Regions from separate parts of the Blautia sp. DFI.3.45 genome, predicted to be linked through region 2. Evidence: riboswitches for the same ligand, from Rfam matches in the RefSeq annotation. Region 2 holds a riboswitch; the other holds the start of a gene.
The links. Region 2 has a riboswitch for cobalamin ahead of LJE09_RS09235 (leucine-rich repeat domain-containing protein). Riboswitches for the same ligand answer to the same signal wherever they lie in the genome.

Region 1 (4,634 bases), on a different contig from region 2:
GTGCATTGTACTTGCCTGCATAAATCATTTTTCCGGATTCCATGGCATCTTTTGCTTCCTGGATATACCATCCATTCTCCTGAGTTCCTGAAAGACGAATGCTGTCAATACCGTCAATTGCGCGGAAAAGATCCATGGCAGAGGTTGCTACCAGATAGATGTTGTTCAGCGGTTGTTGAATAACTGTGATATCTTTTTCAAGCCCCTTTGGAGCCTTTTTTCCCTCTGGAACTACAAGAAACTGTCCTTCCTGATTGATAGTAATCAGAGCATAGCCATCATTGTAATAGTCTACGCTGAATTCTTCTGCGTAGGAAAGTTCCATACTGTGATCATAGGTAAGTCCCGGGATATCCACAGGAGTTTTTGCATTGTCTTTATCTGCTGCGTATGCTGTACAGACAGTGCATATACAGATAATAAATAATGCAACTGACATAAAACCGATAAATATTGTTTTTTGCTGTTTCTTTATTATGTTTTTCATCTTCATAATTGTTTCTTTGTTTGTATGTGATTATTTTGCTGTTTTTTCTGCTTCTTTGGCAGTTGTGGAATCAAAATTTAAGGTGTAGTCAATCTCGTGAGGCTCACTCATTGCTACTGTATCTGCTGTTACCTCCATCTCTGCATCAAATACGCTGACAGGGATTTCAAAAGTGGAGTTTCCGTCTTTATTAACCGGCTCATATTTCTCACCATCCACAAGCATATAATCATAGTTCGGACTGCTCCATACGATAGTTGCTGTAGCTTTATCGCCTTCTACATTAATGGCTGCAGGAGAATCAATGGTTGCTCTTCCTGAACCGCCTGTGAGAGTTACATCCATGGTATAATCGCCGTCTTCAAGATTCAGATCTGCCAAAGTCTTACCTTCACTTGTCTTACTGTCTTTCGCATCTTTGTCTGTGTCATCTGCTTTGGAATCTGCATCTTTATTTTCTTTATCATCTTTTTTTGCATCTGTATCATCGGATTTTACAGGATTTTTGACACTTACCTTATGGTCATACCATTTTCCTTTTGTTCCGATCAAAGCTACATCGAATTCTTCATCAATTGCGGGTACCGGGATATCAAATCCATATACTTCCTCACTCATTCCATCGCTGTATGTAACAGTATCTGTGGTTGGCTCAAGAACCTCTGCCCCGTCTTTCTGTGCATCTTCTGCCTTTCCGACGAAAAGGTTTACAATTTTCTTAGAAGCAAGGCTTACATGGATAGTCATCTTGCCATCCTTTACTGTAAGGGTTCCTTTTCCATCGTTTGCTTCATTTACATGGAACATTCCGCTGTCTGTATCAAATTCTGCTGTGTAGGTGCCATCCTCTAATGTATCACTCTTGGATGCATCTGTTTCTTTATTATCTGTGTTTTCTGAATCAGCATCTTTTGCAGTTGTTTCTTCTTTATCAGTGGTTTCTTCTGTTGCCGTATCAGTATCTGTCTTTGCAGCAACCGGGCTTGTACCGATCAGAGTAGCTGAAATAGTAAGTGCTGACATTAATAATGTAAATGAACGTTTCTTCATGATTATTTCTTCTCCCTTATCTTCATATTTTTTATAGTTTTTTCTATCGTGCTGTTCAACCCATCTGCTGCAGAGCAACAGGCTTTTGAACAGGTGATGGCAAATATATTATAGTAATTCCAGAAAATAATGCAATTAAGACAGTTCCTCTGGATCTTTCTCAGATGTGCGCACGTTACTGTGAACGGAATGAACAGAAACGTGCGAACTGTTTGCAGTATTTTATGGAATTGCTATGACTTCTTTTTTTCTTATCATATAATATATCTGCCCGGAAACTTTTGCAAGTTCTCCGGGCAGTTTATCTTGTTTGAACAATATTTTTTATTCAGCGTCAGCCTCTGCAGTATCAGCTGTTGTCTCAGCTGCGTCATCTGCCTGTGCATCGTCTGCCTGTGCATCGTCTGCACTGTCATCTGTTGCTTTGGCATCAGTATCTTCTGCTGCTGCATCGTCAGATGCTCCAAGAGAATCAATTGCTGCTTTTGTATGAGCCACATACAGATCTTCTACTGCTGCGATTCTTCCAAGACCTGCGATCTGACAGTCAACACTGTCGAAATCACCGGATGCCTCAAACTGAGATTTCCAGGAATCTGCATCATCACCAGCCATATCATTGTTAGCGTGGTCTCCGGCAACAACCATCAGAGGACGAAGGATTACATTCTTGAATCCTGCTTCTTTTACTTTCTCGATAACCTTGTCACATGCTGTGTCTTCCGGTTCTCCCTCTACAGTTCCGATGAAAGCGTTTGTGAATCCAAGATCATCCATCTGTGTCTGCATCTGGTCATAGGTTACGTTAGCTGTATGGGATGTACCATGTCCCATGAATACAAATGCTGTGCCTGCATCTGCTGCTGCTTTCATATCATCAAATCCAGCTTCCTTGCAAGCTTCATCTGTGATTGCCTGAGCAACTGCTTTCTTGTCATCATTGATCACTGTAGCATCATCACCAACTTCACCGAGCATTGGCTCTGCAATTGCAACAGATTCAAATTTGTCTTTGTATCCATCAATTGCCTCTGTCATTTCATCATATTCTGCACCATGCATCAGATGTGTCGGCTGTACAACAAGATTCTTAACACCGTTAGCTACTGCACGGTCAAGAGCCTGCTGCATATTATCGATTACTTCATCATCTCTTGCCTGTACATGGTTGATGATGATCTGTGCTGTAAATGCACGTCTTACTGACCAGTCCGGATATGCTTTTGCAAGGGCATCCTCGATTCCTTTGATATCCTCTGCACGGCTGTCGTTGAAGGATGTACCAAAACTTACTACAAGAAGTTCATTCTCACCAATCTCATCCTGGTTACGAGGATCATCTTTGGAAGCATCACCTGTGTCACGTCCAAAGTATTCAGGGCTTGCTTCTTCACCTGTTACCAGTTCTTTCTGAGCATCTGTAAGTTTGTCCCATGCTTCTTTTGCTGCTTTGCAGTCTTCGTCAGTTGTGTCTGTTCTTTCCTGAACATAAATCTTATCGATCAGGGCACCAACTTCGTCTGCGGCTTTCTGATCATCATCAGAAGCTTCTGTTGTATCATCAGATGCTTCCTCTGTATCTGCTGCATCTGCATCGTCTGCAGTTGCTTCTGTGTCATCTGCAGCCTCTTCTGTTGCTGCATCATCAGATGCAAAAGCAACTGTACCTGTTGCTGCTGTCATGGAACAGGTCATGGATACTGCCAGTAATAAGGCTAACATGGATTTTCTTTTCATTTCGTTTTTCCTCTTTTATTTCTCGTATTTCCGGACAATTGTATGCACAAAAAAAGCAACTGCATATTCTGCAGCTACCGCTTTCCCATAAATACATGGTTTATATGTACCAGATATATCTGTAATTTCCGATTCTGTCTGATTCATTTAATAAAAGAGCTATGTATCGTTATGAGAATACAGGTTCTGTATACCGCAGACCTTAAATTCTACGCCAAGGCAGTTCTCCTGACTTCGATCATCGCTGTTTCTCCCTTCCCGGTTTCCCAGTGGTTTCTGAAAAGCAGCTCCCATACACAGTGACGGTATCGCTCCGGATTCTCACCGGATTCTCTTTTGCGCATCAAGCGCGATGCAACCTTTGCGTTATAACATTGCACATATTTAATTCGGATATTCTTTTTTTATCACATTTTACCAAAAATGTCAATACAATTCGTGTATATTTTCCTCTAATGTTTGGCATTAGTGTTACTGTTCACTCCGTTCACAGTAACGTAGCCAAAATTCATTCCAGATTGCCTGCGGCAATGGAATTTTGGCTTGTATATTATCGCGTTATTCATTACACTTCTGTCAGGGTTTTGAAAAAACAGGTTCTGTTTCCGGTATGGCAGGCTGCACCGATCTGCTCTACTTTAGCAAGGATCGTATCATTGTCGCAATCCAGTGTAAGGGATTTTACAAACTGAAGATGTCCGGATGTGAGTCCCTTCGTCCAGAGTTCATTGCGGCTTCTGCTCCAGTAAGTCATTTTACCTGTTTCAAGAGTGGTATTAAATGCTTCTTCATTCATATACGCCAGCATCAGCACTTCGTTTGTCTGATAATCCTGGGCTATAACAGGTACCATTTCATCACTGTTTAATTTAAAATCAGACCATGCAATACTGCTTTTTAAATTCACTGTATTTTCCATTTTCTGTCTCCATCTAATTTATTGATTGCCATAAATCATTTCGTAAATTTTCAAATTTTACAAACTGCCCTTGGTAGACAGAACATCTGTGATTCTTGGATCATAGGATGTGGCTGCGTCCAGTGCTTTGGCAAAACTTTTGAACATTGCTTCTGCTACATGGTGATTATTCCCACCTGCCAGAACCCTGATATGAAGATTCATGCCACAGGCATAGGAAATGGCATAGAAGAACTCTTTTACCATTTCCGTGGACATGTCACCGATCCTGTCTGTGGTAAACTCTGCATCCCATACAAAGTAAGGTCTTCCGGACAGATCGATCGCACAGAGCACCAGGGATTCATCCATGGGAAGGATGCAGCTTCCATAGCGCTTAATCCCCTTTTTGTCACCAATTGCTTCTTTTAATGCAGTTCCCAGAACAATTCCTGTATCCTC
Region 2 (4,634 bases):
AGCTTGGAATGTCCGGAGGCATCGGTAAGTGTCAGCTCTCCCTCCATAGCCGAGGCAATCACCATTCCGTCAGTACCAGAACCTGTCGCGATTTCTTCTGAATAACAGCTTCCAAGTAAGAGATGTGAAACGGCCGCTGCTTTTGCCTCCGAAGCAATCATCATTGAGCGGACCATGGCTGCCTCTGTAACATTCTGATTGATATAGATAAAAACATTGATCGTACCGGGTGGCAGCATCTCGTAAGCGCCGTTTCTTTCATAGTAAGAAGAAGGATCTCCCGGACACATTCCGTTTGAATCAATTCCCCCTGTAACAGCAGCAGTCACGGATAACTCCTGATAACAGATTTTCTCAACAGCACACAGTTCAGTCCATGCCGCTGTGCTGAGTGCGGTTGCTGTCTGCGGATCAATTCCCAGCTCTTTTGTATGAATGTTCAGGTCTTCCTCATAGGTGTTTCCAAGCATTTCACATTCATAGGCACCATTCATGCAGTTGATATTTAAAGCATGCGTGAGATGAGCAGTGATCCCGCCATTAAGAGGACTGGTGCTAAGAACCCTTGTTTTTCCCGGAAAAGAAAAAACAGTACATCCCTTCTTTTGAAAATAAGTAAAAGTATCATTCATAAACATTCCTCTTTTTTGTCTGTTCAATACAGATTTTGTTGTTATTAGGAAAAGTATTCTACTTTGAATCCTGACTGCTGGCAGTATCTGTCTACTTTAGAACCTTTATAACAGCGGATTGTAGCCGCTTTGTTGATGATCCATTCCCCGATAAATTCAGGATCATGGCGAATCTCCAGATACTGCAGGCGGTTACATCCATGAAAGATCCATTTTCCAAGGTATCTGACATTGGGCGGAATCACCACAGAGGTCAGATTACAGCACTTAAAAAAAGCACTCTCATCAAGAACTTCCAGCGAATCAGGCAGCTGCAGCGAATCCATTCCGCAGAAATAGAAAGCCTGCTTTCCGATAACCCTTAAATCCCCCCCCCGGAAAAGAAATACAACTCAGTTTCTTACATTTATAAAAAGCCCTGTCATCGATTTCTTCCAGAGAGGCAGGGAAAACAACTTCCGTAAGAGTAGCGCATTCTGAAAAGGCATTCGGACCGATAAATGTCAGTTTGCTGTTCGGGGCGAACTCCAGACTGTTCAGTTTTCGGCCATTGTTAAATGCATTTTTTGGAATACTGGTAAGGCTGGCGGGAATTTTGACTTTTTTCAGAGAAATGCAGTCTGAAAATACCCCTATGCCAAGTTTTTGCAGATGTTCAGGAAGCTCTATTCTGCTTAACCGGGAACATCCCTGAAAGGCTTTGTTTCCAATCTGTTCCATTTCATAGGGAAATACCACAGAACGAATATCAGGTCTGTTAAAAAAGGTTTCTGCTGAGATAGAGCGGCAGTTTTGTGGAAGTTCCATATTCTTCTCAATATACTGTCCGCAGTTACGACGCGTAAGTGTCAGAGAATTTGACATAAAAAAATACTCCTTTGCTGATAGACAATGTTGTTTTCTCTGCATGGGAGTAGTATGGACTATGATAAAAATAACAAGGTACCGATAACTGCCGGTGTTCTATATTCCTTAAAAGGAACAGAGAAAACATATGTAAGGATGATACTTCTGTAAAAAAGAGAACACTAAAGAAGATCACCCTTCCATTTCCTATTGCGTGTAGTTAATGGCGGCAGTTTATAGCAGGTATTCTGACTCACGCAGTAACGCCATGTCTCTCCTTCTCGCATAACGATGCAATGGATATGAGATATGGCTGCACGTATACAGCAGCACGACTGTTCAGGATTCTGACCTGATTCCCTCTTAGCTGAAAGTCCGACATTTCTATACCGTGACTGACAGAACTAAAAACCGGTAATTGTCAATGAATGTTCGATTAAATTGTATTATACACTTTTTTTGGAGAAAAGACAACAAATTTTTTGAGGGGGAGACAAAATCAGGGAGGGGACGCGCAGGGAAAGCGTTTCTTTTCTGTGCGCTGGTTATTGGATGTGTGGGGATTTGTATGATTTGCAGGTAATGTTTTTGGTTTTGAATAATTGCGCGTCGCATTCTCGTTACTTTAGGAAGAAAGTTATACCAGCCAGTGCAGTCCGCTGTCACCGGAAGTAGGGAAAAGATATGCAGAGCCGTCCAAACGGAAAGAGAGAGGGTTGTACAGAGAGGGAAACAGAACCTATAACGCAGATGCCGTAGGCGCATATAATATCCTGAGAAAATATCACTCCGTATCCGGAGTAAAAAAAGAACTGTCCGTAACCGGACTGAAAACACCGGAAATAATAAAAGTAGCTGTATAGCTCTAAAGAGCAAACAGTAGTGGTGCCATGGATGCACCCTGAAAAAAGGCGGTATCCCGCCTTAATTCAGATGCTCTGGTAACTCAGTTGCCGAGTAATTCACAACAGAGGTGTGGAAGATCATTCCTTTGATTTGTATATTCCGCATTGTGGAGATTCTGTAAAAGAGTGTTTTCTCAGACGTATTCCGGGGATAATAAGGGAAGTAATTATTTGTAATCGGGATATTGACAAATTATGGACAAAATGTTAAGATGGTTTCGTAAAAAACGAATAGCGTTTAGCGCACATGTACAGCTCATTACTACGGTAATGATTGAAGAATCGTTGGGTGAGAATCCCAAACAGGGCTTTCGTCCCTTGTAGTATATTCAGTCTGCAATTCACTGTATTCTTGTAGAAGTATTCATAAGGGATACTTTAATATAAAGGATAGGAGTGGATTCTTGGTTTGTACATTGATATTCCCTGCCGAATCCGGCAGGGATTTTTTTTGCACTTTGATAACAGAATATCGGAAGTAACGTTATCTCTTTATCTTTAGCTTTTGGAAATCCGGTGAGATACCGGTACGGTTTCATCCCCACTGTAATAAGGACGAACACTGCGAAACCATTGGAAAGATCCTTTCCGAGAAGGGCAGCAAGTAGGTTGGAACTTTAAGTCAGGAGACGGACTTTAGTAAAAATAAAAAACAAATATCTGTAGGCATAACGGAGGTTTATTTTTTATACCCTTTCTTATGGAAAACAGGTATCAAACGTGGTCTGAAAAGGCTGCGAAATGATATATTTTGCAGGATAACCTGCAAAAAAATAATACATTTAATTAAGGAGGAAACAAAATGAACATGAAAGTAAGAAAAAGCGTGATTGCATTCTTAATGGCAACAACAATGGTAGGAAGCACAGCAGTACCGGCTATGGCAGATACAGTAACTGCAAAAGTGTCTATAAAGACAACTGGTTTAACAGGAAAAAATAGTGCGTCACCAGACATTGTGCCAGAAAAAGTTGTTACAGTAACAAATTCCAACGGTTCTGTTACTGCACTAGATGTTCTGAAAGCAGTTTCGGGATCTGATACTGAAACAAAAGAGACTTTAAATGGTAAAACTTATCATTATCAAGGAGTTTTAAGTTGGTATGATGGTCAGTATGGAAATTATATTCCAGCTGTTAAAATGGAAAATCATGCTAATAGCGATTTAGGGAAAGTATTTGCAGATGATGGTACAGCAAATAAAACAGCAAACTCTCTTGCTAACGGAAGAGGAAAATATTTCAAATTATCAAATCTTAATACAACAGAAACAGAAAGCATGAAGGTTACAAAAAATTCAACCTGGAACAATATAGTACATAAAACAGATTGGCTTTCTGAGAAAGACTATAATAATTATTCAGGTTGGATGACTATTATTGATGGTAATACAGATAACTTAGGTGTTGATACTGTACTTTCCGACACTAAAGAACACACTGTATGCTTAGATTTTTCTATGATGATGGGATTAGATCTTGGATTTTCCAGTTATGTTCAGCAGGGAGATCAGTGGATTCAGGTTCCGGGTTGGAAATAAAGTAAATTTTAATAGCAAATAAAAAGATGAAGATACTAATGCTTTATAAAGTTTCACTTTATAAAGCATTAGTTCTTCGTCTTTTTCATATTATTTTAATTTTAGGGTGTAAATAGATATGAAGAAAAAGAAAAAAGAAAAAAAAATCTTATATCAGTTAATATTCTCAGCTTTTCTATTATTTAGTAATGCCTATCTTGTAAAAGCTAATTCAGATATATTATCACAAGATTCAACAGGGAAATACTGTATTAATACAGAACAAGATTATTATAATTTTATCGAAAATATACAAAATTATAATAATAAAACGGTTATACTATGTAATGACATTGACATTTCAGATGTTCCAGAAGCAACATCTAGTTTTGGCGGCATATTGAACGGAAAAGGACACACCATTACATATGCTTCAAAAGAAGCAAAAGAAAACATTGCTGTATTTCCTTTTCGTATAAATGACAATGGAATTGTAGAAAATATAAATGTACAAATTGATGAATCATATGCATATAATAGCGAAACAGATGAATTTCAAACTGTCTTTTCGCGATGTGATGGAATTGCAAAAGGAATAACAATTAAAGGAAACGTAACTTGTATTTATGACGATGAAGATACAGATGTTTATATAGGTGCAATCGAGGGAAACGGAACTTTAATGGATTCTTCCATAGCAATAACTTACGATTTGCAGAGTGAAAAAACAAT

Region 1: it holds a riboswitch for cobalamin, as region 2 does, so the genes downstream of both, LJE09_RS01620 (sirohydrochlorin cobaltochelatase) here and LJE09_RS09235 (leucine-rich repeat domain-containing protein) in region 2, are expected to answer to the same signal.

What each region holds. Positions count from the first base shown of each region.
Region 1 is NZ_JAJDMI010000003.1:18,039-22,672, reverse strand. Features, by position in the region: gene LJE09_RS01630 (ABC transporter substrate-binding protein) at 1-493, opposite strand, end outside; gene LJE09_RS01625 (hypothetical protein) at 518-1,537, opposite strand; gene LJE09_RS01620 (sirohydrochlorin cobaltochelatase) at 1,862-3,274, opposite strand; cobalamin riboswitch at 3,476-3,652, opposite strand; partial or broken gene hisI (phosphoribosyl-AMP cyclohydrolase) at 3,846-4,172, opposite strand; gene hisB (imidazoleglycerol-phosphate dehydratase HisB) at 4,251-4,634, opposite strand, start outside.
Region 2 is NZ_JAJDMI010000021.1:39,753-44,386, forward strand. Features, by position in the region: gene LJE09_RS09225 (adenosylcobinamide amidohydrolase) at 1-632, opposite strand, end outside; gene LJE09_RS09230 (leucine-rich repeat protein) at 677-958, opposite strand; gene LJE09_RS09235 (leucine-rich repeat domain-containing protein) at 936-1,496, opposite strand; cobalamin riboswitch at 1,700-1,902, opposite strand; gene LJE09_RS09240 (hypothetical protein) at 2,195-2,341, shown strand; cobalamin riboswitch at 2,843-3,036, shown strand; gene LJE09_RS09245 (hypothetical protein) at 3,186-3,923, shown strand; gene LJE09_RS09250 (hypothetical protein) at 4,303-4,634, shown strand, end outside.